DNA from 4 places in the Mesorhizobium sp. B1-1-6 genome. Region 1 is predicted to be linked to each of the others. Evidence: predicted binding sites of a transcription regulator. Region 1 holds the regulator's gene; each other region holds the start of a gene.
What was found. The regulator PhoB, encoded in region 1, activates phosphate uptake and scavenging genes when phosphate is short. The targets are predictions, from matches to a motif close to TGTCATNNANCTGTCAT.
Positions count from the first base shown of each region.

Region 2: a site for PhoB is predicted at 4,321-4,337, ahead of FJ979_RS19630 (DUF1045 domain-containing protein). Genes of this name have one in related genera too.
Region 3: a site for PhoB is predicted at 4,008-4,024, ahead of FJ979_RS02795 (esterase-like activity of phytase family protein). Genes of this name have one in related genera too.
Region 4: a site for PhoB is predicted at 5,391-5,407, ahead of FJ979_RS29705 (RNA degradosome polyphosphate kinase). Genes of this name have one in related genera too.

Region 1 is NZ_VFWR01000022.1:22,300-29,312, reverse strand. Features, by position in the region: gene FJ979_RS29890 (sugar ABC transporter permease) at 1-246, opposite strand, end outside; gene xylF (D-xylose ABC transporter substrate-binding protein) at 388-1,428, opposite strand; gene FJ979_RS29880 (ROK family protein) at 1,688-2,929, shown strand; gene phoB (phosphate regulon transcriptional regulator PhoB) at 2,937-3,626, opposite strand; gene phoU (phosphate signaling complex protein PhoU) at 3,646-4,353, opposite strand; gene pstB (phosphate ABC transporter ATP-binding protein PstB) at 4,379-5,182, opposite strand; gene pstA (phosphate ABC transporter permease PstA) at 5,179-6,030, opposite strand; gene pstC (phosphate ABC transporter permease subunit PstC) at 6,034-7,013, opposite strand, start outside.
Region 2 is NZ_VFWR01000009.1:223,536-230,548, reverse strand. Features, by position in the region: gene iolC (5-dehydro-2-deoxygluconokinase) at 1-201, shown strand, start outside; gene iolD (3D-(3,5/4)-trihydroxycyclohexane-1,2-dione acylhydrolase (decyclizing)) at 236-2,086, shown strand; gene iolE (myo-inosose-2 dehydratase) at 2,231-3,148, shown strand; gene FJ979_RS19640 (DUF3329 domain-containing protein) at 3,189-3,407, shown strand; gene iolB (5-deoxy-glucuronate isomerase) at 3,412-4,224, shown strand; gene FJ979_RS19630 (DUF1045 domain-containing protein) at 4,376-5,083, shown strand; gene FJ979_RS19625 (alpha-D-ribose 1-methylphosphonate 5-triphosphate diphosphatase) at 5,128-6,267, shown strand; gene phnN (phosphonate metabolism protein/1,5-bisphosphokinase (PRPP-forming) PhnN) at 6,264-6,896, shown strand; gene FJ979_RS19615 (DUF2231 domain-containing protein) at 6,953-7,013, opposite strand, start outside.
Region 3 is NZ_VFWR01000001.1:535,467-542,479, reverse strand. Features, by position in the region: gene FJ979_RS02805 (MFS transporter) at 1-747, shown strand, start outside; gene FJ979_RS02800 (MATE family efflux transporter) at 760-2,232, opposite strand; gene FJ979_RS02795 (esterase-like activity of phytase family protein) at 2,400-3,890, opposite strand; gene FJ979_RS02790 (FAD-dependent oxidoreductase) at 4,202-6,613, shown strand; gene FJ979_RS02785 (trimethylamine methyltransferase family protein) at 6,626-7,013, shown strand, end outside.
Region 4 is NZ_VFWR01000021.1:79,342-86,354, reverse strand. Features, by position in the region: gene fumC (class II fumarate hydratase) at 1-84, shown strand, start outside; gene FJ979_RS29725 (DoxX family protein) at 264-686, shown strand; gene FJ979_RS29720 (DoxX family protein) at 859-1,263, shown strand; gene ppx (exopolyphosphatase) at 1,544-3,079, opposite strand; gene FJ979_RS29705 (RNA degradosome polyphosphate kinase) at 3,079-5,271, opposite strand; gene FJ979_RS29700 (zinc-finger domain-containing protein) at 5,472-5,717, shown strand; gene FJ979_RS29695 (FAD-dependent monooxygenase) at 5,736-6,959, shown strand; gene FJ979_RS29690 (TIGR02117 family protein) at 6,990-7,013, opposite strand, start outside.

The DNA.
Region 1 (7,013 bases):
CGAGGTCTGCACCGACAGGTTCCACAGATTGCGGGGCGTGAGGAAGGTACGGCTGTCGAAATCGAGCGGATTGACGCCGAGACGCAGGCTGGACAGGACATGCAACCCGATCCAGATCAGCAGCAGCGCGCCGATCATGCCGAGCATGCGCGTGTCGATCTCGGTCGCCTTCAGGAACCGGGCGACGGCGCCGAGTTCCGACGCACGCGCGGTGTCGGCCTGCGGGTTGGACGTCGTATCGGTCATGATTTTCTCCCACCGGCCTGCCCATCCGATGCGGATGCCGGAAGCCAACCTAGAAGTTACCCGCCCGGGGCGGAAAAACAAATCTTCTTGAAAAAACGCCGCGGCTTGGCAGCCGCGGCGTTCATCGCATGAAATGGAAGATCAGTTGCAGGCCGCGACGCTGCCCGCCGCGACGCCGGCACAGACCTCGTCTTTCTTGATCCAGCCGGCGTCGATGACGACGTTGAGATTGTCCTTGGTGATCGCAACCGGGGTGAGGAACAGCGATTTGACGGTGTTCCCGCCGGGTGTGGTGAAGTCCTTGACGCCGGCGATGTCGGTCATCTTCTTGCCGTCGGCCAGCTGCGAGGCGATCTCGGCGGCATTCTTGCCGAGTTCACGCGCGTCCTTCCACACCGACACGGTCTGCGTGCCGAGCGCGATGCGGTTCAGCGCCGCGTGGTCGCCGTCCTGGCCCGAGACCGGAACGGTACCGGCCAGGCCTTGAGCCGTCAGCGCCGCGACGACGCCGCCGGCAGTGCCGTCATTGGCCGCGACCACCGCGTCGACCTTGTTGTCGTTGGCGGTCAGGAACTGCTCCATGTTCTTCTGCGCGTTGGCCGGCAGCCAGCCATCCGTATAGGCTTCGCCGACATTCTTGATCTTGCCGCTGTCGATGGCGTCCTTGAGCACTTCCATGGAGCCCGAGAACAGGAAATCGGCATTCGGATCGGCACCCGAGCCCTTGATGAAGACGTAGTTGCCTTCCGGCTTCACCTTGAACACTTCGCGGGCCTGCATGCGGCCGACTTCCTTGTTGTCGAAGGTCAGATAGAAGACGTCCTTGTTCTCGATCAGGCGGTCATAGCCGACGACCGGAATGCCTTCGTCGAGCGCCTTCTGCACCGCCGGGCCGATGGCGGAGGCGTCCTGCGCCAGGATGATCAGCGAATTGGCGCCCTGGGAGATCAGGCTCTCGACGTCGGTGAGCTGCTTGCCGGGATTGGACTGGGCGTCGGCGGAAATATACTTGTCGCCGGCGGCTTCGATCGCCTTCTTCATGGCGGCCTCGTCGGTCTTCCAGCGCTCTTCCTGGAAGTTCGACCAGGAAACGCCGATGACCTTGTCCTTCGCCTGCGCGATCGACGCGAGCGTCAGCGACATGGCGACACCCGCCAGGATGGCGGCTGTGAATTTCTTCATCTTAATCCTCCCTGCGCCGCGTATGGCGCGACCAAACAGGCCCGTAGGCCGGCACAAAGGCTCTATTTTTTCGAGCCTCGAAAAAACACTGGTCCATCGTCGGAACGCTGTCAACGTCGATTCTGATGTATTTTGATGTCCTCGTGAATTTTTTTCGAGCTCCGGAATAAATAATGACAGCCAAGGCCGGTTCTGCCAGTATTTGACGGTCGTCGGGATCCTGGGGAGAGAACGCGGCGACGGGGAGGATGCGAGAAACATGTCGGTCGGAATCCGCCACGACGATTTGCGCCGACGCAACCGGGCGATGGTGATCGCGGCCGTGCGCCGTGCCGGGCAGCCCTCGCGCACCGAGATTGCCGCGACCACCGGGCTCAGCCATTCCACCATATCGGCGATCTCCTCCGACCTGATTGGCGAAGGCATCCTGGCGCAGAGCAAGCCGAGCGAGGCCGGTGCGCTGAAACGCGGTCGGCCGCAGGTCGGCCTCAGCCTCAACCCTGAAGCCGCGGCGGTGATGACCGTTGTGCTGTCGCTGAATTTCCTCTCCGTCGCAGTCATCGACTATGCCGGCCAGGTGATATCTGAGGAGCAGCGCCGGCTGGACACGCTGACCCTGTCGCGCGAGGCGCTGATCGGCGAATGCGTGGCCATCGTCAGGCGGCGGTTCGAGGATCCCGACCTCGACGTCGGCAGCATCGCCCGTATCGCGCTGGCGATCCAGGGCATCACCGACACGGATGCGCGCGCCATGCTGTGGTCGCCGATCACGCCGCAGACCGACATCGCCTTCGCCGACATACTGGAGGCCGAGTTCGGCATTCCCGCCACCATGGAGAACGATTGCAACATGATGGCGGTGGCGCTGCGCTGGCGCGATCCCCAGCGCTACCGCGACGACTTCATCGCCATACTTTTGTCGCACGGCATCGGCATGGGCTTGGTGCTGAAGGGTGAACTGTTCACCGGCACCCATTCATCCGGAGGCGAGTTCGGCCACATGATCCATCGCCCCGGCGGGGCGCTCTGCCGCTGCGGGCGGCGCGGCTGCGTCGAGGCCTATGCCGGCAACTATGCCATCTGGCGCAACGCGAGGCAGCTTGGCGAGGACACCGAGCCTGTCGACGTCAGCGACGCCGACATGCGCACCCTGGCGGCCTCGGCGCGCGAAAAGGACGGGCCGGAGCGCGAAGCCTACCGCAAGGCCGGCGAGGCGCTGGGTTACGGCCTTGGCAGCCTGTTCGCGCTGATCGATCCGGCGCCGGTCGCCATGGTCGGCGTCAGCGCCGCCGCCTTCGACCTGATCGAGCCGGCTCTGCGCGAGGCGATTGCCCAGACCGCCGGCGGCCAGCACTCGAAATCGATTTCCTTCGACACCGAGCCGAACGAACTGCCACTGATCCGCGAGGGCTGCGCCATGCGCGCGCTGACCTTCGTCGACCAGGAGATTTTCGCGCCGGGGGCACAGGCGAAATCAGGCGTGGGCGAGAACGTTGCGTGACATATCCCTAGTCTTCGCGAATCGCATACCCCGCGCCCCGAATGGTGCGGATCACGTCAGGCATGCGGCCATTGTTGACCGCCTTGCGCAGCCGGCCGACATGCACGTCCACGGTGCGCTCGTCGATATAGATCGTTTCGCCCCAGACATTGTCGAGCAGTTGGCTGCGCGAGAACACGCGGCCGGGATGTCGCATCATGAATTCGAGCAGGCGGAACTCGGTCGGCCCGAGCCGGATCTCGCTTTTCTTGCGGTAGACCCGGTGCGATTCACGGTCGAGCACGATGTCGCCGACCTTGAGCACGCTGGACAGAACTTCGGGCTTGGCGCGGCGCAGCAGCGCCTTGACGCGTGCCATGAATTCCGGCGTTGAGAACGGCTTGACCAGATAGTCGTCGGCGCCGGTGGAGAGACCGCGCACCCGGTCGCTTTCCTCGCCGCGCGCCGTCAGCATGATGATCGGCAGCCGCTCGGTATCGGGCCGCATGCGGAGACGGCGGCAGAGCTCGATGCCGGACACCGCCGGCACCATCCAGTCGAGCACAAGAAGGTCAGGGACATTCTCCTGCAAGCGGATCTCGGCTTCGTCGCCGCGCGTCACCACCTCTACCTGATAACCCTCCGATTCCAGATTGTAACGGAGCAGCACACCCAGCGGCTCCTCGTCCTCCACCACCATGATGCGTGGCGCGATCATCGACTGGTCACCCCTGCCGTCAAGCCGCTGGCGCCGACATCGCCGTCTCGTCCTGCTTCGGGCGATTGGCGGGCAATTGCGTGCCGGTCAGCACATAATAGGCATTTTCGGCAATGTTGGTCACGTGATCGCCGATGCGCTCGAGATTCTTGGCGCAGAACAAAAGATGCGTGCAGGCGGTGATGTTGCGCGGATCCTCCATCATGTAGGTCAGCAGCTCGCGGAAGACCGACGTGTATTTGACGTCGATGCGTTCATCGTCGGCGCGCAGCTTGGCAAGTGCCGCGGCATCGCGCGCCGCATACTCCTCGATCACGCCTTGGACCTGGATCAGCACAAGCTGCGCCATGGCGTCGATGGAGTGCGACAGGTCGCGCGGCGTGGCGGCAAGGCCGACGGTGCCGACGCGCTTGGCGATGTTCTTGGCGAGATCGCCGATGCGTTCGAGATCGCCCGCCATGCGGATCGAGCCGACGACATGGCGCAGATCGTCCGCCATGGGCTGCCGCTTGGCGATCAGGGTGATGGCGCGGTCGTCGAGTTCGCGCTGGCGCGCGTCCATGATGGCGTCGTCGGAGACGACGCGCTGGGCGAGCGCGTTGTCGGAATTCAGGAGCGCCTTGGTGGCGCCGCCGACCATCGATGAGGCGAGATCGCCCATGTCGCGGATCAGCCTGCTGATCTGTCCGAGATCTTCGTCAAAGGCTGCGACTGTGTGTTCGGCCATGATCTTGGTCCTCGTATGCCTGGGATCAGCCGAAGCGGCCGGTGATATAGTCCTGCGTGCGCTTCTCGCGGGGCGATGTGAAGATCTTCTCGGTGCGGTCGAACTCGACCAACTCGCCCAGATACATGAACGCGGTCTGCTTCGACACGCGCGCCGCCTGCTGCATGTTGTGGGTGACGATGACGATCGTATAGTCGGCCTGCAGCTCATCGATCAGCTCCTCGATCTTGGCGGTCGACAGCGGATCGAGCGCCGAGGCAGGCTCGTCGAGCAGGATGACCTCCGGCTTCACCGCCACCGTGCGGGCGATGCAGAGGCGCTGCTGCTGGCCGCCCGAAAGGCTGAGGCCGCTGGCGTTGAGCTTGTCCTTGACCTCGCTCCACAGTGCCGCGCGCTTCAGCGCCTGCTCGACACGGCCGTCCATCTCCGCCTTGCTGAGCTTCTCATAGAGCCTGACGCCGAAGGCGATGTTCTCGTAGATCGACATCGGGAACGGCGTCGGCTTCTGGAACACCATGCCGATCTTGGTCCTGAGCAGGTTGAGGTCCTGCGAGCGGTCGAGGATATTCTGGCCGTCGAGCAGCACCTGGCCCTCGGCGCTCTGCCTCGGGTAGAGCTCGTAGATGCGGTTGAAGACGCGCAGCAGCGTCGACTTCCCGCAGCCCGAAGGCCCGATGAAGGCGGTGACGCTGCGCTCGGGCAGCGACAGGCTGATATCCTTCAGCGCCTTCGACTGGCCATAGTAGAAATTGAGGCCCTTGACCTCGATCTTGGCTTTCTCGACCGCGACTTCGGGCGTATTCAACTCGGTGGACAACATCGGTTTCATCTGTCCTCTCTGCGTCCGGTAAGGCTGCGGGCGAAGATGCTCAGCCCGAGAACCGTAAGGGTGATTATGAGTGCGCCGGTCCACGCCAGCTGCTGCCATTCCTCGTAGGGGCTGAGAGCGAACTGGAAGATGGTGACGGGCAGGCTGGCCATCGGCGCATTGAGATTACTCGACCAGAACTGGTTGTTGAGCGCCGTGAAGAGCAGCGGCGCCGTCTCGCCGGAAATGCGGGCGATGGCCAGCAATATGCCTGTGACGATGCCCGACAGCGCCGCACGGTAGGCGACCGAGCGGATGACCACCCAGCGCGGCGCGCCGATCGCGGCGCCGGCCTCGCGCAAGGCGTTCGGCACCAGGTTGAGCATGTCCTCGGTGGTGCGAACGACGACCGGGATGACCAGGATGGCCAGTGCGACGGCACCGGCGATCGCCGAGAAATGTCCCATCGGCCGCACCAGCAGCTCGTAGACGAACAGGCCGACGATGATCGAGGGTGCCGACAGCAGGATGTCGTTGATGAAGCGCACGACGGTGGTGAGGCGCGAGAAGCGGCCATATTCGGCCATGTAGGTCCCAGCGAGGACACCGATCGGCGTGCCGACGATGACGGCGATGACTGTCATCATGATACTGCCGTAGATGGCATTGAGCAGGCCGCCGGCATCGCCGGGCGGCGGTGTCATTTCGGTGAACACAGAGAGCGAAACACCCGACAGGCCCTTATAGAGCAGTGCGCCGAGGATGAGCGCCAGCCAGGCCAGGCCGATGCCCGCCGCCGTGACGCATAGCGTCATCATCACGGCATTCCTGCGCTTGCGTCGATTGTGAAGCGATGTGGCCGTCGACATCGGTCAGGCTCCCGTGCGGCTGTCCATGCGCAGCAGCATGTAGCGCGCAAGGGCAAGGATCAGGAAAGTGATGACGAACAGGATCAGGCCGAGCGCCACCAGCGAAGACGTATAGAGATCGCCGTCGGCTTCGGTGAACTCGTTGGCGATGGTCGCCGAGATCGTCGTGCCGGGCGCGAACAGCGAGCCGCTGATGCGGTGGGCGTTGCCGATGACGAAGGTTACCGCCATGGTTTCGCCGAGCGCGCGGCCGAGGCCGAGCATGACGCCGCCCATGATGCCGACGCGGGTATAGGGGATGACGACGCGGCGCGTGACCTCCCAGGTCGTGCAGCCGATGCCGTAGGCCGATTCCTTCAGCACCGCCGGCACCGTGTCGAAGACATCCTTGGTGATCGAGGTGATGAAGGGCAGGACCATGATGGCAAGGATCATCGCCGAGGTCAGAAGGCCGATGCCGTAGGGCGGGCCGGCAAACAGGCTGGAGAGTCCCGGCACGTCGTGGAAAAGCTTGATGATGAAGGGCTGCACCGTCGTCTGCAGGAACGGCGCGAACACGAACAGGCCCCAGATGCCGTAGATGATTGAGGGTATGCCGGCAAGCAGCTCGACGGCGATGCCGATGGGGCGCCGGAGTGGCCGCGGGCAGAGTTCGGTAAGGAAGATGGCGATGCCGATGCCGATGGGAACGGCGATCAGGATAGCGATGGCGGCGGTGACGATGGTTCCGTAGATCGGGGCCAGCGCCCCGAAATTCTCGGTAACCGGGTTCCACGATTCGGTCGTCAGGAAGGAGAACCCGAATTTCGACAGCGCTTCCCACGAGCCGGCAAACAGCGAAATCGCCACGCCGCCGAGGATGAGCAGGACGAGGATGGCGGAAAAGCGTGTCGCCGTTCGGAAAATCGTATCGGTGAGCGCGAAGCGTCGGACCGTCGCTTCCCTGGCCCGCATGGCGGCCGACGATGGCATGGCTTCGGAGA
Region 2 (7,013 bases), on a different contig from region 1:
GAGTTGGAGGCCGCCTTCGCAGCGACGGCCAAGGCGCCTATCGTGAAGGGTTTCGCGGTCGGCCGCACCATCTTCATCAACGCCGCCGAACAATGGCTTTCCGGCAGGATGTCGGACGACGAAGCGGTTGCCGACATGGCATCGCGCTTCGAGCAGCTGACCGAGGCATGGCTTGCCGCGCGCGGCCGTAAAGCAGCATAAGAAGGCACGGGCACAGGGACTGCGGAGGAAACCAATGAGCAAGACAATCCGCCTGACGATGGCGCAGGCGCTGACCCGTTTCCTGAGCAAACAGAAGACCGAGATCGACGGCGCAAAGGTACCGATCTTCGGCGGCGTCTGGGCCATCTTCGGCCACGGCAATGTTGCCGGCATCGGCGAGGCGCTCTACCAGGTGCGCGACGAACTGCCGACCTTCCGCGCCCACAACGAACAGGCGATGGCGCATGCGGCGATCGCCTATGGCAAGGCCAATTTCCGCCGCCGCTTCATGGCCGCCACCTCCTCGATCGGACCCGGCGCGCTCAACATGGTGACGGCGGCGGCACTTGCGCATGTAAACAGGTTGCCTGTCCTGTTTCTGCCGGGCGACGTCTTCGCCAACCGCATTCCCGACCCGGTGCTGCAGCAGGCCGAGGATTTTTCCGACGGCACGGCGACGGTCAATGACTGTTTTCGTCCGGTGTCGCGCTATTTCGACCGTATCACGCGGCCGGAGCAGATCATCCCGGCGCTTAACCGCGCCATGGCCGTGCTGACCGATCCGGCCGAATGCGGGCCGGTGACCTTGTCGCTCTGCCAGGACGTGCAGGCCGAGGCCTATGACTATCCCGAGAGCTTCTTTGCCGAACGGGTCTGGCGCCAGCGCCGGCCGCGCCCGGATCGGGCTGAATTGGCGGCTGCGGTTGCAGCGCTGAAGAGCGCAAGCAAGCCGCTGGTGATCGCCGGCGGCGGCGTGCTCTATTCTCGGGCCTCGGACGAACTGGCGAAATTCGTTGAAGGCGCCGGCATTCCGGTCTGCGAAACGCAGGGCGGCAAATCCTCGCTGCCGGACGATCATCCGCTCAACATGGCGGCGGTCGGCGTCACCGGCACGCCGGCCGCCAACCGGCTGGCGGAAGAGGCCGATGTCGTGCTCGCCATCGGCACGCGCCTGCAGGATTTCACCACCGGCTCCTGGGCGCTGTTCAAGAATTCGGGCAAGACCATCATCGGCTTGAATGTGCAGCCTTTCGATGCCGGCAAGCATCGGGCATCGCCGCTGGTCGCCGACGCGGCCGAAGGCTTGGCCGAACTCGGTGCCGCGCTGAAGGGTTGGAAGGCGCCATCCGCCTGGACCGACAATGCGGCAGCCGGCAAGAAGGAATGGCAGGCCGAAGCCGCCAAGGTGACGGCGTCGACCAATGCCGCCTACCCTTCCGACGCGCAGGTGATCGGCGCCGTGCAACGCGCCATGGGCTCCGGCGTGACGCTGCTCAACGCCGCCGGCGGGCTGCCGGGCGAATTGCACAAGCTTTGGCAGGCCGGCGCGCCCGGCTCGTATCATGCCGAATACGGCTTCTCGACCATGGGTTACGAGATTGCCGGCGGGCTCGGCACCAAGATGGCCAAGCCCGGGGAAGAGGTCGTCGTCATGATCGGCGACGGCTCCTACCTGATGCTCAATTCCGAGATCGCCACCTCGGTGATGCTCGGCCTGAAGCTGACCATCGTGCTGCTCGACAACAGGGGTTTTGGCTGCATCAACCGGCTGCAGATGGCGACCGGCGGCGCCAACTTCAACAATCTCCTGAAGGATGCGCGCCACGAGGTGCTGCCCGACGTCGACTTTGCCGCGCACGCCGCGAGCATGGGGGCGATCGCCGAGAAGGTTTCGTCGATCGCAGGGCTGGAGACGGCGCTCGCTCAGGCGAAAGGCAACGACCGCACCACGGTACTGGTCATCGACACCGATCCGCTGGTCTCCACCGATGCCGGCGGCCACTGGTGGGACGTGGCGGTGCCGGAAGTCTCCGAGCGCAGCCAAGTGAACGCGGCGCGCAAGGTCTATGATGAAAAACGGCGGATGCAGAGCATCGGCGATTGATCTTAGCGCTGCCAGCTCCCTACCTCCCCTTGTGGGGAGATCGGACCGAAGGTCCGGGTGGGGGGCTGGCGCCGTACCCCGCCCCGCTGCTTCGCAGCGACCCTCCCCACAAGGGGGAGGGTGAACAAGAACCGGAGTGACGACTTGAAAGCCAAACTGGGCATGTCCCCCATCGCGTGGTGGAACGACGATCTTGCGGAACTCAGCGACGACGTGTCGTTGGAGGAGTGCCTACGCCAGTCGCGTTCGGCCGGCTTCACCGGCATGGAGATGGGACGGCGCTTTCCCAAGGACCCCAAGGTGATGCTGCCGATCCTGAAGGCGGCTGACGTCACACTGTGCGGCGGCTGGTTCTCGGGCACGCTGGTCGACGAGGAGATGAGCAAGAACAAGGATCGCATCCAGCCGATGATCGACCTGTTCAAGGCGGTCAACGCGCCTTGCATCGTCTATGGCGAGGTTGGCCGTTCGATCCAGGGCGACCGCTCGAAACCGCTCGCCACCAAGCCGAAACTCTCGAGCGACGAGATGAAGGCCTATGCCAGGCGCCTGACCGAATTCGGCGAATGGTGCGCCGAGCAAGGCATGCCGCTTTCCTATCATCACCATATGGCGGCGGTGGTCGAGACCGAGGCGGAGCTCGACGCCTTCATGCGCCATTCCGGAGCGGGCATTCCGCTGCTGCTTGACGCTGGACATCTGGCCTTTGCCGGCGGCGATGTGCTGCGCGCCATCGACAATCACCACAAGCGCATCAGCCATGTGCATGTGAAGGATGTACGCATGGGTGTGATCGAGAAGCTCGACCGCACGAGGCAGTCCTTCCTCGATGCGGTGGCTCTCGGCGCCTTCACCGTGCCGGGCGACGGCTCGCTGGATTTCGGCGCCATCGTGCAGCGTTTCGCCGACCATGGCTATGAAGGCTGGTTCGTGGTCGAGGCCGAACAGGACCCGAAGAAGAACCCGCCGCTCAAGATGGCGCAGGTGGGCCACAAGGAGTTGATGCGGGTGATGACGGCGGCCGGCTACACGGTCGAGACCCAGGGCTTCCCCGATGTCTGATCGGGTTCTCGCCAGGCCGGGCTTGCTGTAGGTTGCCGCGATGAAAGATTCCGAGCACCCCTTCTTCCGGCCCCTATGGCGGCGTGTCGCCGTCGTCGCGGTCTGCGTCATCTGGTCGATCATCGAATTCGCGAGCGGCTCGCCGTTCTGGGGCGTGATCGCGCTGGGCTTCGCCGGCTATGGCGTCTGGCAGTTTTTTTATCTCTACAAGCCGGCCGACGAGAACAAGGCGCCCGCCGAAGTCGAACCGAAGGAGTAACCGGATGTCGAAGCTGCTGGTCAAAGCCGACAAGGGCCATGGCCGTGTCGCGCACGTCACGCCGCAAAGCGCCGGCTGGACCTATGTCGGGTTCGACCTGCATCGGCTGAAACCGGGCGAAACGGCTTCGGGAACAACGGACGATCGCGAAGTCTGCCTGGTGTTCGTCACCGGCAAGGGCACGGTCGCGGCCGGCGGCAAGGATCTCGGCCTGCTCGGCCAGCGCATGTCGCCCTTCGAAGGCAAACCATGGTCGGTCTATGTGCCGCAGGGATCGGACTGGTCGGTGACGGCTGATAGCGGACTGGAACTGGCGGTCTGCTCGGCGCCGGGATTGAGCGGCGGCCTGCCGGTTCGCGTCATCGGGCCTGACGACCTCGGCCAGGAGGTGCGCGGCAAGGGCACCAATACGCGTTACGTCACCAACATCCTGCCCGAGGGCAAGCCGGCCGATTCGCTGCTGGTGGTCGAGGTCATCACGCCCGGCGGCCATACGTCGAGCTATCCGCCGCACAAGCACGACCAGGACAATCTGCCCGACGAATCCTATCTCGAGGAAACCTATTATCACCGCCTCAACCCGCCGCAGGGCTTTGCTTTCCAGCGGGTCTATACCGACGCCGACAAGGACGGCTCCCGCGAGTTGGACGAGGCGATGGCGATCGAGGACGGCGACGTCGTGCTGGTGCCCAAGGGCTATCACCCCTGCGCGGCTTGCCATGGCTACGACCTCTACTACCTCAACGTCATGGCCGGCCCGAAGCGGACGTGGAAATTCCACAATGCGCCCGAGCACGAATGGCTGGTGAAGGCCTGACCGTTGCGCGTTCACGGCTGAACCTGTTGGTCCAGATCAGAAAAATCGTCGGCTAAGGACCGGCGGGGTCGATTTGCCTTCGAAAACCCTTCAAAGCTTCGTCAATCCGTCATGGAAATCACCTATGGCAACGGGCTGACGAGGATTTTCGATGCGCTACGCCATCTACTTCACCCCCCAACAGGACGAAAAATTGGCGCGGATCGCCGCCAACTGGCTGGGCCGTGACCCGTTCGGCGCCGCGACGCGACCGGTGGAGGCGGTGGGCGATTTGTCGGCGGCGGAAGTCGCCTTCCACACCGCATCGGCACGGCGCTATGGTTTTCATGCGACGCTGAAAGCCCCTTTCCGGTTAGCGGCCAACGAAACCGAAGCCTCGTTGCGCACAGCGCTCGACGCCTTTGCCGAGGCGACGCCGGTTGTGATGATCCCCCGTCTCGTCGTCAGCCAGATCGACGGTTTCTTCGCGCTGGTGCCGGAGGCGGCATTGCCTCCGCTCAATCGCTTCGCCGATGACGTGGTGCGCGATTTCGACCGCTTTCGCGCGCCGTTGACGGAGGCCGAGATCGAGCGGCGCAGCCCGGACTCGCTGAAGCCGGGCGAATTCCGCAATCTCTGCCAATGGGGCTATCCTTACGTCTTCGAGAGCTTCCGCTTTCACATGACGCTGTCCGGCAGGGCCGGGCCACAGGAAAGCCCTCGTCTTCGCCTGGCAATCGAGGGCCTGTTCGCCGAGGTGCTGCGCCAGCCGGTTCCGGTGGACGCGCTGACGTTGTTCATCGAGCCCGAACCCGGCGCCCCGTTCATGGTGCTTTCCCAGCACGCGCTCGGGCGCCGTCCGGCCAGAAAAACCGCCTGAAGCAACAAGCCGTAAAGGCCAGAAAAAACCAAGGACTGCCTGAAATGACCGCCGAGACCATTCTGAGCAACGCCCGCATCATTCTTGCCGACGAGATCATCGACGGCTCGCTCGTGATGCGTGACGGTCTGATCGCCGACATATCCGCCGGCGCCGTGCGAGCCGGCGAGGACATGGCTGGCGACTTCATCATTCCGGGACTGGTCGAGCTGCACACCGATCACCTGGAAGGCCACTATGCGCCGCGGCCCAAGGTGCGTTGGAATCCGATCGCCGCCGTGCTCGCCCATGACGCGCAAGTGGCGACCGCCGGCATTACCACCGTGCTCGATGCCTTGCGTGTCGGCATGGACGAGGATGCCGATCTCAACGCCGCTGACATCCGCAAGCTCGCCGACGCGATCGAGGACAGCGTGCGGATGGATCGATTGCGGGCCGATCATTTCATCCATCTACGCTGCGAGGTCTCGGCGCCGGATTGCCTCAGGGCCTTCGCCAATTTCGAGACGGACGAACGGGTGAAGCTCGCCTCGCTGATGGACCATGCGCCAGGCCAGCGCCAGTTCGTCAACCTCGAAACCTACGCCTACTACTATCAGCGCAAGCTGAAGCTGACCGATCACGATTTCCAGAAATTCTGCGAGAAACGGATGGGCGAATCGGCCCGGAATTCGGCCACGAACCGCGTCTTCATCGCCGCCGCCTGCCACGAGCGCGGCATCGTGCTTGCGAGCCATGACGATGCGACGACGGGCCATGTCGACGAAGCCATCGAGCAAGGCGTGCGCGTTGCCGAATTCCCGACCACCGAGGAGGCCGCCAGAGCTTCGAAGGATGCCGGGCTCGGCGTGCTGATGGGCGCGCCCAATGTCATGCGCGGCGCCTCGCATTCGGGCAATGTCTCGGCGCGCACGCTGGCCAGCGACGGCCTGCTCGACATATTGTCGTCCGACTACATCCCCTTCAGCCTGATCCAGTCCGCCTTCTTTCTTGGCGACGTCGTCGACGGCATTTCCCTGCCGCAGGCGGTGGCGATGGTGTCCAAGAACCCGGCCGAGGCCGTCGGTCTTTCCGATCGCGGCGTCATCGAAGAGGGCCGCCGGGCCGACCTGGTGCGCGTGCGCCTCGACGACCACGTTCCAGTGGTGCGCACGGTCTGGCGGCAGGGGCGGCGGGTCGCGTGATGGCTTCGGCATTGATCGAGCGTGAACTGTCGGCCGAGGCGTTTCCGATACGCGACGGCGTCTTCGTTGCCGTGGTGGGCCCGAGCGGCGCCGGCAAGGATACGATCATCGGCCATGCCAAGGCGCTTTTCGCCGACGAGACGCGGCTGGAGTTCGTGCGCCGCGTCATCACCAGACCGAGCGACACGGCAAGCGAGGATCACGACACGCTGGCCGATGCCGCCTTCATCGAGGCCGAAGCCGACGGCGCCTTCGCCGTCTCCTGGGAGGCGCACGGCCTGCGCTACGGCCTGCCGGCCGAGGTCGATTGGGCAGTGGCCAACGGCCATGTCGCTGTCGCCAATGTATCGCGCTCGATCATCCCTGCCTTGCGAAAGCGCTATGCCAATCTGGTCATCGTCGAGATCACCGCTTCGCCCGATGTGCTGGCCGGGCGGCTGGCGATGCGTGGCCGCGAGTCGCGCGGGGAGGTTCTGGCACGCCTGGCGCGAAGCGCGCCTGTGACGCTCTCCGGACCCGGCGTCACCTCGATCGACAATAGCGGTTCGCGCGAAGCGGCAGGCGAGCGCTTTGCCGAGGTGCTGCGCAAGGCGATGGCGTTCTCCGACATGTCGGGGCTGATCGACTAAAGGTGTTGATGGTCAGGTGGCGCCCGCCTGACCTGAATATCGAATGCACCTTCGTTCTATGCCGCGTGCCGGTCGTGGTCGGCACGACGCGTGCCGGCCGACGGCGTTGCCGAAGGT
Region 3 (7,013 bases), on a different contig from region 1:
CTCGGTTTCGGCGCACTCGTTTCGGGACTGTTGGCGCAGTATGAACCGTGGCCCTTGCGCCTGGTCTTCATCGTTTATCTGGCGGCGCTTGTATTCGTCTTCATCCTGGTCTGGCGTACACGCGAAACGGTGGCGGAGCCTGGCGGCCTCGGGCAGATTTCCATGCGGCCGCACTTTGCCGTGCCGGATGAAATCCGCGCGCGCTTCGTCGCGCCGGCGGTGACCGGTTTCGGCGCCATGGCGCTGGTCGGCTTCTATGCCGCGGTGGCGCCAAGCATCCTGGCGCAGCAACTGCATGAGACGAACCATGCTGTCGCCGGTGCGCTGTTCTTCGAATTGGCGATCGTCACCGCGCTCAGCATCGTAGCGCTGAAGCAAATGCAGAGCGGCAAGGCCATGCTGACCGCGCTGGCGTTGATGATTCCCAGCATCCTCATGGTGGTGGCGGCGCAGATGCTGGCGTCGATGGCGCTGATGATCGCCGCCACCGCCTGCTGCGGCGTGACGGCCGCACTCGGCTATCGTGGCAGCCTGCAGGTGGTGAACGAGATCGCACCGGAGGATCGCCGCGCCGAAGTGGTATCCAGCTTCTTCATCTGCTGCTTTATCGGCAATGCCTTGCCCGTCATCGGCATTGGCATCATCTCGACCTATGCCAGCCCCATCGCGGCCAGCCTGGCGTTCGCCGGCATGATCATCGTGTTTGCGCTGGTCGCGCTGGGCTTTGGGTTGAAAAACAGGCCTTGAGAGCGGCCAGCTTCAGCCGTTCGGCGTCTCTGGGGAAAAATGCGCGCGCTGGCGCGGCACGCCGAGCCCGGTGTCGGGCGGCTCGCCGGCGGCCGGCCGGTTCTCGATCATGTGCAGGGTGCGCCAGCCGCCGAGACGGTAGTAGGCCGCGGCCAGCAGCAGGGAGGTGATCGAGCCGGCGGGGAAACTCCACCACAGCGCCTCCTCGCCGATCACATCCCGCATGAAATAGGCAAAGCCGGTGCGCACGACCAGTACCGAGATCACCAGGATGACCAGCGGCGGCATCACGGCGCCCGTGGCGCGCACGGTGGCGAACAGCACGATGGTGACGCCGAACAGGATGAACGACCAGGACGCGACGTTGTTGATGTGAGCGGCGATGTCTATCGCCGCGCTGTCGCGGCTCAGGAACAGGCTGAGGATCGAGCGATCGAAGACCCATAGAAGTGCCACGAGAGCACCGGTCAGCACCAGGTTGAAGCCGACGCCTGACGCTGCGATGCGGCTGATGCGGTCCCAGCGGCCGGCGCCGACGTTCTGCGCCGCCATCGAGGACACGGCCGCGCCGATGGCGAGCGCGGGCATCTGGATGTAGGTCCATAACTGCGCGGCGATGCCGTAGGCGGCGGCCACCTGCGAACCGTAGGAATTGACGATGCCCATCACCGTCAGGGCCGCGGCCGAAATCACGATCATCTGCAAACCCATCGGAACGCCCTTGAAGACGACGACGCGCAGCAAGGCGGGGTCCGGCCGCAGCAGCGCCAGATTGGCGCCGGCCAGACGCAGCGGATGCTTGCGGACATAGAGCACGATCAGGATGGCAATGACGCTCACTGTCTGGCCGACAAGCGTCGAGGTCGCCGAGCCGGCGATGCCGAGCTCGGGGAACGGCCCGATGCCGCGGATGAGCAGTGGGTTCAAGATGATGTCGAGCACGACGGCGAGCGCCATGAAAAAGAACGGCGTGCGCGAATCGCCGGCGCCGCGCAGCACCGTCATGACAAAGGACAGAAGGTTCATCATCGGCACGGCGACGAAGATGATGCGCAAATAGGAGCGCGCCAGCGGCAAGGCGTCGGGCGGTGTGCCGAGCGCGCCCAGAATGGTGTCGACCCAGATCCAGCCGCAGACGGCGAACAGCACCGAGACGAAGAAAAAGAAGGTGGCGCTGGTGCCGACGATGCGGCGTGCCTCGGGGAGATCGCGGGCGCCGACCGATTGCGCCACCAGTATGGTGGCCGCCATGCCGATGCCGAATACCGTGCCGAGGATGAGGAACAGCACCAGATTGGCATTCGAGGTGGCGGTAAGCGCGGATTCGCCGAGGAAGCGGCCGACCCAGACAGCGTTGACCGAGCCGTTGAGCGATTGCAGCACGTTGGAGCCGAGCACCGGCAGGGCGAACAGCAGGAGCGTGCGCGGAATGGGGCCGCTGGTCAGGTCACCGGTGCGCCGGCGCGCGGGCATCTTTTCATCCATGGCGGGCATCCGGCAAAGCTGGTTCTTTTGAGTCCGGCACGCAGGATACCGCAGGCCCGACCGGGATGCACCCTTGCGAAAGGAGCGACGGCGGGCAAGGCACGCCGTCGTGCATCCGATCAAGCTTGTCGGGCAGGAGGCGCCAGGCGGCGCCTGCTGCAAGATGCTTACTTCCTGGCGAGGCCGGGAAGCGTGACCTGATAGACAAGGAACATGGTGTCGACATCGGCGCCGTCCTCGGCCTTGTAGGGCGCGCCGACCTGGAAACCGTCCTGGGCGAGGAAATCGTTGTCGTTGGCGACGAACAGGAAATAGTCGTCGGGCAGCTTCGGATCGAGCACGCTCGCCAGCGACATCGCTTCCCACTTTTCCGAGAGGTTGTCCTTGTCATTGGGCGCGCCATTGTGCAGGCCGAAGCGGGCAAGCTCGGCCTTGTCGTTGATGTCGATGAACGGCGTCAGCCTTGCCGGCGTCACCGACGGATCGAGCACGCCCTTGGGCGCCACCGGCTTGTCGGCGGCATCGAAGGCACCGCCGGCGATGTCGGTCGCGCCGGAAAGGTCGACAATGTCGATCTTGCGATACAGCGACTCCTCGCCCTTCAGGCCCTGGCCGTTGCCGCTGTCGCGCGCCAGCATCAGGAAAGCGGTATCCGACAGCGCCACGATCTCGCTTTGCGCAGCCACCTTGGTCTTGCCCTTGGCGTCCTTGAACACCGGCAGCGGCACGACATATTCATGTGCCAGCTTGAGATGGGCAAGATCGGAGGCGTCATAGATCAGCGCCCTGGTGTTCTGGCGCGTCGAGGCCGAATCGCCGCCGTCCTGCCGGGTCGCCGACTGCAAGACCGCGATTACGAACTTGCCGTCCGGCGTCATTGCCATGCCTTCGAGGCCCTGATTGTTCTGGCGGCCGGTTTCGGGATCCTTTGGGTCGGGTTCGGCAGCACCTGGGCCCGGATTGTCGGAAGCAAAATTGGCCGTGCCGTGGCGCATCGGCACGAGCGCGGCCGGAGGCTGGGTCGCCGACATCAGACGGCCGTCGGCGGAGAAGCGGTAGATGTCGGGACCGTATTCGTCGGAGACGAGCATGGTGCCGTCGGGCAGCCGCACGATCGCCTCGTTGTCGAGCGCGAGCTTGCCATTGTCGGCCTGCGGCAGGACAGGCATGTCGCCGGCGGCGGGACGCACGCCGTTCAGCGGGTCGAGACCGCTGGCGTCGGCGCCCTTGTCGTCGGTCAGGAGCATGGTGTCGGCGAGCGTCGCCTTGACGCCGGTCTGCTCCTGGCCGGCCGCGGGCGCGGCACCTGGCGCCACCGGGGCGAACTCGATGTTGATCGTGTTGAGGCGCGGCCGGTAGTCGGTGGTACCGACGACGTTATAACCGCGGTCGGGCAGCAGCCACAGCGAGCCTCTGTAGGTGCCGGCATCATGCGTCCAGCCCGCGGTGTCGATCGACATGCCGGAGCCGGAGCCGAAGGTCTCGCCGAACCTGTCGCGCTGGCCGGCCGGGATGCGGCCAACCCCCACCAGCCCCTTGTTGACGAAACTGGCGCCGCCGACGCTGGCCGAGCTGTCGGCGAAGGCGGGCAGCGAAACGGCCGAGGCCGCCAGCGCGGCGACCAGCAGCCGCAACGAGAATGAGCGTAGATGCGTCATGGAATCCCCTTGATGACAAAGCGCCGGGACGGCGGAATTCTGAGGTTGCCTGGCGGCGGCGAGGCTGCCGCCCTGGAGGGCCGCTTGTGCCCTCGGCAAGCGGTCTAAGGCGCGAACATGATGCTTGCATGACAGTTGGTGACGCATTCGCGTCGGCCCGCCGCGACGCTGCTGGGGAAGTGCGGCCGCGCCAAAAAATCGATCGTTCCGACACAGGTTCGACAGCGTCCAGGAGCTGTTCGTAGTACTAGACACTCATGTACAGTACGTATATGGTTCCGGTTTCGAACAGTCCGTGGAGGAGGGAAGCCTTGAAGTCTCACTACCGCGCAGTCGTCATCGGGGGAGGAGTGGTGGGCGCTTCGGTGCTCTATCACCTGGCGCGGTTCGGCTGGTCGGATGTGGCGCTGATCGAGCGCGCCGAACTGACGGCGGGGTCGACTTGGCATGCGGCGGCGGGGTTCCACGCGCTCAATGCCGACCCCAATGTCGCCGCGCTGCAGGATTACACCATCAACCTTTACCGCGAGATCGAGGCCGAATCCGGCCAGGACGTCGGGCTGCACATGACTGGCGGCGTCAACATCGCCAGCGATCCGGCGCGCTGGGAGTGGCTGAAATCGGCCTGGGCGGTATTCCAGTCGGTCGGCATCGAGACCGCCCGGCTGGTGACGCCTGACGAGATCATGGCGATCTGCCCGATCGTCGACGTCACCGGCGTGCTTGGCGGCCTATACGATTCCAACGAGGGCCATCTCGACCCTTACGGCACGACGCATGCGTATGTCGGTGCCGCCAAGAAGCGCGGCGCCGACGTGATCCTGCGCAACCGCGTGGTCGAGCTGAAGGCGCGCGCCGACGGCCATTGGGATGTCGTCACAGAGCAACGCACCATCACCGCCGAGCATGTCGTGAATGCCGGCGGGTTGTGGGCCAAGCAACTCGGCCGCATGGCCGGGGTTGAACTGCCGGTGACGCCGATGGAGCACCATTATTTCGTCACCGAGGACATTCCGGAAGTCGCTGCCCTCGACAAGGAGATCGGCCTGGCCGTCGATCTCGACGGCTTTTCCTATCTGCGGCAGGAGCGCAAGGGCGTGCTGCTCGGCGTCTACGAGCAGAACCCGAAGCACTGGAACATGGACGGCGCGCCGTGGGATTACGGCATCGAGCTCATCCCCGAAGACATCGACCGCATCGGCCCGGAACTTGCCAAGGCGCATGAGCGCTTCCCTTGCCTGGCGACGGCAGGCATCCGCAAATGGGTCAACGGCGCCTTCACCTTCACCCCGGACGGCAATCCGATCGTCGGGCCGGTCCGCGGCCTGAAGAATTACTGGGTCGCCTGCGGCGTCATGGCCGGCTTCAGCCAGGGCGGCGGCGTCGGCAAGTCGCTGGCCGAGTGGATGATTTACGGCGAGCCGCAGGCCGACATTTTCGGCATGGACATCGCCCGCTACGGCGCCTTCGCCGCAAACCGGGAATATCTCAGGCAGACGACGCGACAGTTTTATTCTCGTCGTTTCGTCATGACCTTTCCCAACGAACGGCTGCCTGCGGGCCGGCCGCTGAAACGCCCCGGCGCCTATGACGGCATGAGTGCGGCGGGCTGCGAATGGACGGCCTCCTGGGGGCTGGAAATCCCCGCCTATTTCGCGCCGATGGGATTCCGCGAGGAGACGACGCTCAGGCGTTCCAACGCCTTCGACATCGTCGGTGACGAGGCGCTGCAAGTCCGGCGCGCCGCCGGCCTCATCGATATCTCGGCCTATGCGCGCTACGCGACCTCGGGACCGGGCGCGGAGGCTTGGCTCGACAGGCTGCTGGCCTGCAGGCTGCCGAAGGCGGGACAGGCGAGGCTGGCGCCGATGCTCGGGCCGGACGGGCGGCTGAAGGGCGATCTCACCGTCTTCAACTGGGGCAATGGCGACTACTGGCTGATGGGCTCCTACTATCTGCGCGAATTCCACATGCGCTGGTTCGAAGCGCATATGGCTGAAGGCGTTTGCGTCACCGATATTTCAGATGCGATGTCGGGCTTTCTGGTCACCGGCCCCAATGCCAGAAAGATCGTCGAGCGCACGACGCACCAGGACATCTCCGCCAAAGCCTTGCCATTCATCGCATGCGGCGAATTCGACATCGGCATGGTGCGGGCAAGGATGGCTCGCCTCTCCATCGCCGGCGAACTCGGCTTCGAGATCAACTGCCCGGCCGCCATGCATGCCACATTGCGCGAAACGCTGCTTGCCGCCGGCGAGGATCTCGGCCTCGCCGAGATTGGCTATTACGCACTCAACGCGCTTCGGCTGGAAAAGAGCTTCGGCATCTGGTCGCGTGAATTCACGCAAGGCTACACGCCCGGCCAGACAGGGCTCGACCGCTTCATTGCTTTCGACAAGGGCGATTTCATTGGCCGCGAGGCGGCGCTGAAGGAACGCAAGGCCGGTGTTGCACGACGGATCGTGACGCTGGAAGTCGATGCCATCGACGCGGACGCCAGCGGCTTCGAGCCGGTCTGGCACGGCGCTCGGCGCGTCGGCTTCGTCACCTCCGGCGGCTTTGGCTACACGATCGGCAAGAGCGTCGCGCTGGCGTTGGTGGATGACGATTTTGCCGAGGAAGGAACGGCGCTTTGCGTGCACATTGTCGGCACCGAGCGGCCGGCGCGTGTCATTCCGGCTTCGCCCTACGATCCCTTGGGCAAGGCGATGCGGCAATGAGGAGGTTTCCGGATGATCGATGACGCGGCACGCGAAGGCAGGCGCGAGCGCCGGCGAGGACGCATCGGCGAGGCCGGCAGCGAGAGCAGCCGCCGGCCCAATTACCGCTCTCTGAAGAACCCATTCCTGCCGCAGCCAATCTTTTCGGACGACCACGTCGCTTCGATCCACGACACGGCGCTGCGCGTGCTGGAAGAGCTGGGCATCAAGGTTCTGCTGCCGCAGGCGCGCGACCTGCTCGCTCGCGCCGGCGCTCTGATCGACCCCGAAACCGACATGGTGCGGATCGGCCGCGACATCGTGGCGGCCGCACTGGCCTCGGCGCCAAAATCGATCCAGACCCATGCCGGTGACCGCTCCCGCGATCTGACGCTGGAACTCGGGTCGATGACCTTCCTGG
Region 4 (7,013 bases), on a different contig from region 1:
GAGGAAGCGCTGGCCACCGGGCTGGTCAGCGAAGCCGATTACGATCGGATCGTGCGGCCGGAAGATATGACCCATCCTGGCTGAAGGCACTTTTTCGGCGGGAGAATATCCTCCCGCCACCGCATCGACCGGCACGAATTTCCGTTTTTCACCGGTTCACGGAAACGTATGTCCTGTGAACAATGTGTCGCCAGACAGGCGGCTTTGGTGAACAGTCAGCATGGTCTATCTGACGGGCGATCAACCCCATTCGGAGAGCCACCATGTCCACCAACACTTCCTTCGCCGGCGCCGGCACCGCGTCCAACAGTTCTGTCACGATCCTGCTCGGCCGCATCCTGCTCGCGGTCATTTTCCTGCTTTCCGGTTTCGGCAAGCTCAGCGCCCTTTCCGGCACCGCGGCCTATTTCGGCGGCCTCGGCCTGCCCTTGCCGACCGTGACGGCCATCGTCGTCGGCCTCATCGAACTGCTCGGCGGTCTGGCCATTCTCGTCGGCTTCCAGACCCGGATTGCCGCCTGGGTGCTGGCGATCTTCACCGTCGCCACGGCCCTGGTCGCCCACACCGGCTGGGCCGACCAGATGCAGATGATCAACTTCATGAAGAACCTGGCGATCACCGGCGGCTTCCTCGTGCTGGCTTCCTCAGGCGCCGGCGCCTATTCGGTCGACGCCAAGCGCGGCTGAACTTCCCTCCCCCGTCTTTGACAGCAGTGGCGCGGAATTTTCCGCGCCACTGTTTCGTTGTCGGTCCAGAAGCCTCAATTCAGCGCCCGGATTTGCCGGGGCATTGGTGGTAGGATCGATCGGTCCGGGGTGGGTAAAGGCCCAAACCGGCCAACCGACAACGGAGGTGACCATGCCTCGCAACGCACTGCTTCTGGCTTCGCGGCTGCTGCTTGCCGCGCTGTTCGTACCGTCAGGCTTCCATGCGCTCGCCGACATTGCCGGCACATCGGGCTATTTCGCCGGCCTTGGCCTGCCGCTCCCGGGGCTCGCCGCGTGGGGCACGGGCCTGTTCGAGCTGATCGCCGGACTGCTGATACTCATCGGCTTCCAGACCCGGATCGTGGCTCTGCTTTTGGCCGCCTTCTGCATCGTTGCCGGCTTCATCGGCCATTACGGCCAGGGCGCCGATGATGCGACGCTTGCCTTCTTGCACCAGCAGATGCTGATGAAGGACATCGCGATATCGGGCGGCTTTCTGGCGCTCGCCATGGCCGGCGCCGGCGCCTGGTCGGTCGACGGGCGGGCTGCTGTTTGATATCGCCTAAATCCAAGGGCAGGCCCGGAACCAACCAGACAAATGCCCCGGGTTGGACTCTCAATGCCCGAGCCAAGCCAACGCCCGTGTCAAGTCGACCCCCACTCCGTCGAGCTGCGCTCGACACCTCTCCCCCGATCGACGGGCGAGAGGTGGCTTGGCGAAGCCAAGACGGAGTGGGGGAAGCCGGTCTTCAAACACGAAGCCGCTGAACAAGTGGCGCGATTGAGTTGGTCAATATCGGCGTGGATCAGATAACTCACGCTCTGGTAGGCCGTACCTATTTCACCGAAACGCTCGGCCCACCCTCGACCGCCAGTACCAGGCGGCGGCCGGTAATTCGCGCCAGTTGCGCCAGGCGCCCGGCCGGGCGCTCGCCATAGAGATCTGCCAGCGATGCCGGCAAGACCAGCGCCAGCACGCCATTGCCGCGCTGCTCCCATTTCAGTCTCGGCATGACGCCGGGCATCGAGGCGGTCAGCAGGTAGACGACGCGCATCGATGCCGCCAGCACCCGCGCCCGCTCCAGATAGCGCGGTGTCGCCAGCGCCTTGATCTCGGGCGCGATGGCTTCGTTGAAGATGCCGTCGTGCCGATAGGCATTGGCCATCGCCAGATAGGCGCGGCCAGGGTGGTCCACGCCGAAAAAGGAGGCGTGGGCGATGATGTTGAGCGATTGCTTGCCGCGATATTCGGGATGCGCGCGCCAACCGATGTCGGCCAGCAATGCCGCCGCGTGGCGGTAGCGCGCCTCGTCCTCGGTCTCGTCGATGCCGAAAGCGGCAAAGGTCTTGGCCGTCCAGTCGACGAGTTCATGCGCATGGGTGACCGAGCGCGAGCGCAGCCGGGCGAGTTCCTCCGATGCCGAGATCAGGGGATCGGCCTTCTGCTCGGCCTGGTCGAGCAGGGAATAGAGGAAGCCTTCGCGCACGCCGAGCGCCGAGACGATGATCTTCGACGGCTGCATCGCCGCCATGATCTCCTGCAGCACGATGGCACCGTAAGGCAGGAGCGAGCGGCGGTTCTTCGAAACACCCTCGATGCCTTTGATCTTCTCGATCTCGCCTTTCGCCACTTGCCGCAGGAAATTGGCGGCACTTTCGACGCCGATCTCGTAGTGGTGCATGACGCCAAGCGGATAGTTGGTCATCTCCATGTGCAGCCGGGCGAGATTTCGCCAGGTGCCGCCAACGGCATAGAAAGGCCTGCCTTGCCCGCCTTTCAGAAGCTTCGCCCGCCCCAGCTCGTCGCGCACGATTTTCGCCGCCTGCGTGAGGGAATTCTTGGCCATGTCCTGCAGGCGCAGGCCGCCCAGCGGCAACGTTATGCCGTCGCCGATCGCTTCGCCGTTGACGTCGACCAGTTCAAGGCTGCCGCCGCCGAGGTCACCCGCGATACCGTTGGCCGGATGAAAGCCGCAGATGACGCCGAGCGCGGAATAATAGGCTTCCTCGCGGCCGCTGATCACGCGGATCTCGGTCTTGAGCACGTCTTCGGCGCGGTGGATGAAATCGGGGCCGTTGACGGCCTCGCGCGCGGCGGCGGTCGCCAGCACGTACATGTGCTCGGCACCGGCCTGGTCGGAGAGCGCGCGGAAGCGGCGGAACTCCTCCATCGACCGTGTCACGCCCTCGGGGTCGAGCTTCCCCGTCGACACGATGCCGCGGCCGAGGCCCGCCAGCATCTTTTCGTTGAACAGCATGGTCGGCGAGCGCGCCAGCCCCTCATATACGACAAGGCGGATCGAATTCGAGCCGATGTCGATGATGGACAGCGGTCGGCGATCCTGCAGCCGGCCCTGGGAATCGGACAGCATCAGGCGGCGGCGTTCTTCTTGCGGCGCTTGAATTGCGCGATCCGCTTCGGCGCATGCGATTTCAGCGCATCACCCCGTCCCGACAGGCTCGGATTGGTCATGAAATATTCCTGTGCGTTGAACGGCTCCTCGCCCTCCTCGAGCACGACGCGCCGGGAGGTTCCATCAGCCAATACGTCGAAACTTTGCTGATTGTCCATGATGTTGCCGAGCATGATCTGGCCCAGCACCTGTTCATGCACGGTTGGGTTGGTGATCGGCACCATGGTCTCGACGCGGCGGTCGAGGTTGCGCGGCATGAGGTCGGCCGAGGAGATGTAGACGACGGCCTCGTCCGACGGCAGGCCGTGGCCATTGCCGAAGCAATAGATGCGGCTGTGCTCGAGGAAACGGCCGACAATCGACTTGACCCTGATGTTTTCCGACAGGCCCGGCACCTGCGGCCGCAGGCAGCATATGCCGCGCACGACCAGGTCGATCTCGACGCCCGCTCGGCTGGCGTCGTAGAGCGCGTCGATGATGATCGGATCGACAAGGGCGTTCATCTTCATCCAGATGCGTGCCGGCCGTCCCTCGAGCGCGTGGGCGACCTCATCGGAGATGTGCTGCAGGATACGGTTCCTCAGCGTGAAGGGCGAGATCGCCAGCCGCATTTCGGCGGTCGGCTCGGCATAGCCGGTGATGAAGTTGAAAAGCTGGGCGACATCGCGTGCGATCGTTGCATCGGTGGTGAAGAAGGACAGGTCGGTGTAGATGCGCGCGGTCACCGGATGGTAATTGCCGGTGCCCAGATGCACATAATTGCGCAGCTTGCCGTCCTCGCGCCGCACCACCAGCGACATCTTGGCGTGGGTCTTGAGCTCGAGGAAGCCGAACACGACCTGGACGCCGGCGCGCTCGAGGTCGCGCGCCCAGCGGATGTTGGCCTCCTCGTCGAAGCGCGCCTTGAGCTCGACCAGCGCGGTCACCGACTTGCCGGCCTCGGCCGCGTCGACCAGCGCACGCACGATCGGGCTGTCATTGGAGGTGCGGTAAAGCGTCTGCTTGATCGCCACCACTTCCGGGTCGGCCATCGCCTGGCGCAGGAACTGCACCACGACGTCGAAGGATTCGTAGGGGTGGTGGACGATGATGTCCTTCTCGCGGATAGCGGCGAAGCAATCGCCGCCATGCTCGCGGATGCGCTCGGGGAAACGCGGATTGTAGGGCGTGAATTTGAGGTCGTCGCGGGCAACGGCGACGATCTCCGAAATCTGGCTGAGCGCCAGCGGGCCGGTCAGGACGCTGATGCGGCTCGACGAAACGCCGAGTTCGCCGGCGACGAATTCGCGCAGTTCGGCCGGCATGAGCATGTCGAACTCGATGCGAATGACGGAGCCGCGGCGGCGGCGCTTTAGCGCGGTCTCGAACAGGCGCACGAGATCTTCCGATTCCTCCTCGACCTCGATGTCGCTGTCGCGAATGATGCGGAACGTGCCGGAGCCCTTGACCTCGTAACCCGGGAACAACTTGCCGATGTAAAGGCCGACCGCCTCTTCCAGCGGGATGAAGCGGACATGGTGCTTGCGGTCCGGCAAACGGATGAAACGCTTCAGCGCCACCGGCAGGCGCAAGAGCGCGCTCATCTCCTCGCCGTTCTTGCGATGGCGAAGCTGCAGCGCCATCGAGAAGCCGAGATTGGGGATAAACGGGAACGGATGCGCCGGGTCGATCGACAATGGCGTGAGAACAGGAAACACCTGGTCCTGGAAGTGCTCCTCCAGCCAGGCCTTCTCGTCCTTGGTCAGCGCGTCGCGGGTGATGCTCTCGATGCCTTCCTTGTTGAGCAGCACGGTCAGCGCCGAAAGGCTTTTCTGCTGGTCTTCCTGCAACCGTTCGACCTCGCGCAGCAGCTGTTCGAGCTGCTGTTCGGGGGTACGCCCGTCCGGACTTCTCAACACGATGCCTTCGCGAACCTGGCCGGCCAGGCCGGCGACGCGCACCATGAAGAACTCATCGAGATTGGCCGCGGAGATCGACAGGAAACGTACCCTCTCCAGCAGCGGATGGTTTGTGTTCTGCGATTCCTCGAGCACGCGGCGGTTGAACTGCAACCAGGAGAACTCGCGATTGACGAAACGATCCGGATTGCCTTCCGGGCTTGCCGCTTCCGCATTGATGAACTCGCTCTGGACCGGCTTCAGTTCGTTCATGGTTCCTGCTCTTCCCACGTCTGGTTGCTTCGCCGCTTTCGGGCGGCGCCCAGGCTGTTGCGCCTGGCCGCGATGCTCCAGCCGGTTAACCGGCTTAACTTATCCTCTGACAGGCTTTTGCGACAGTTTCATTTCATCGAACTTGCAAACAGGCCGGTTATGATCCAAACGCTGAGCAGACTGCGCTAAAGGAGACGACGATGGCAGGCGGTTCCATTCCCCATTTCCAGAACGATGCGGGCCATCCGGCGATCGATATCGGAGTCAAGGAATTCATGTGCACCGGCGCCAACCCGCCTTTCGACCATCCGCATGTGTTTCTCGATATGGGCGACGACAATGAGAAGGTCTGCCCCTACTGCTCGACGCTCTACCGCTATTCGCCGAAGCTGACGGCGATGGAAACGCTGCCGGCCGGCTGCCTCTACATCGACCAGGCCGCCTGACTTCCAGCGGCCCGGCCAATGGCAGACGCACAGTCCCGGCAAGTCATCATCGCCGGGGCGGGTATTGCCGGGCTGACCGCGGCGTTGGCTTTCGCCGAGCGGGGCTATCCCGTACGGATCTTCGAACAGGCGCAGCGCCTAGAAGCGGCGGGCGCCGGCATCCAGCTTTCGCCCAACGCGACACGCATCCTGCGTGAGCTCGGCGTACTCGACGCACTTCTTCCCAATGCCGTCAGGCCGGAAGCCGTGGTGCTGAAGGATGCGGCAACCTTGGGCGAACTGGCGCGCGTACCTTTTGGACGAGCCGGCGAGGCGCGCTGGGGTGCGCCCTACCTCGTGGCGCATCGAGCGGACCTGCAAAACGCGCTGATGGCGCGCGTGGCTGCCATGCCCGATGTTCATCTCACTACTGGTGCGCGCCTTGGCAGCGTCACGATCAGCAGTTCAGGCGTCACCGCGGCAGCCGATGTGGGTGGCAGGCTCGTCGCGGCGGAAGGTTTCCTTCTGGTCGGCGCCGATGGCGTCTGGTCGTCGATGCGCGGACTTGCCGACCAAGGAAGGAAAACCAGGCTTGCGAAAAGCCACTTCTCCGGCGAACTGGCCTGGCGGGCAACCGTCAGCGCAGACAGTCCTGCCGGGCAAGCTTTTGCAGAGATCGGTGCGCCGGACTGCGTCACCACCTTCCTGCATCCCGGCTTTCACATGGTCGCCTATCCCGTCAGCAAGGGCAGCGCCATCAATCTCGTCGCTTTCACCAGGGGCGAGCGTATCGCCGAAGGCTGGTCCGGCCATGCCGATCCCGCAATCCTGGCCGGCGCCATGCGCCGCACCGCGCCGGCGCTGGCAAGGCTTGCGGAGTTGGCCGGCCCGTGGGCGGCCTGGCCGATCCATACGGTCGATCAGAAGCAGCCATGGGTAAGGTCGGGCCGCATCGCGCTGGTCGGCGACGCGGCGCATGCCATGACGCCGTTCGCGGCACAGGGCGCCGCGATGGCCATCGAGGATGCCGCCACGCTTGCCGACGTCATGGCCGCCTCCCCTGCCGACCTGGCCGGAAGTCTTCAAATCTGGGAAGGCCTGCGCCGGCCGCGCGTCGTGAGAGTGGCACGTCGCGGCGCCCTCAACCGCCTTGCCTGGCATGCCTGGGGTCCGGTGGCGTTGGCGCGCAACCTTTTCCTGAAAATGCGGGCGCCGGAGAAGCTCGCCGCGGATTTGGACTGGCTTTATGGGTGGCGGGCCTAGAACTCGAACGAGGCGTTGGCGTTATCTGCGCTACCTACCATTATACAGCTTCAA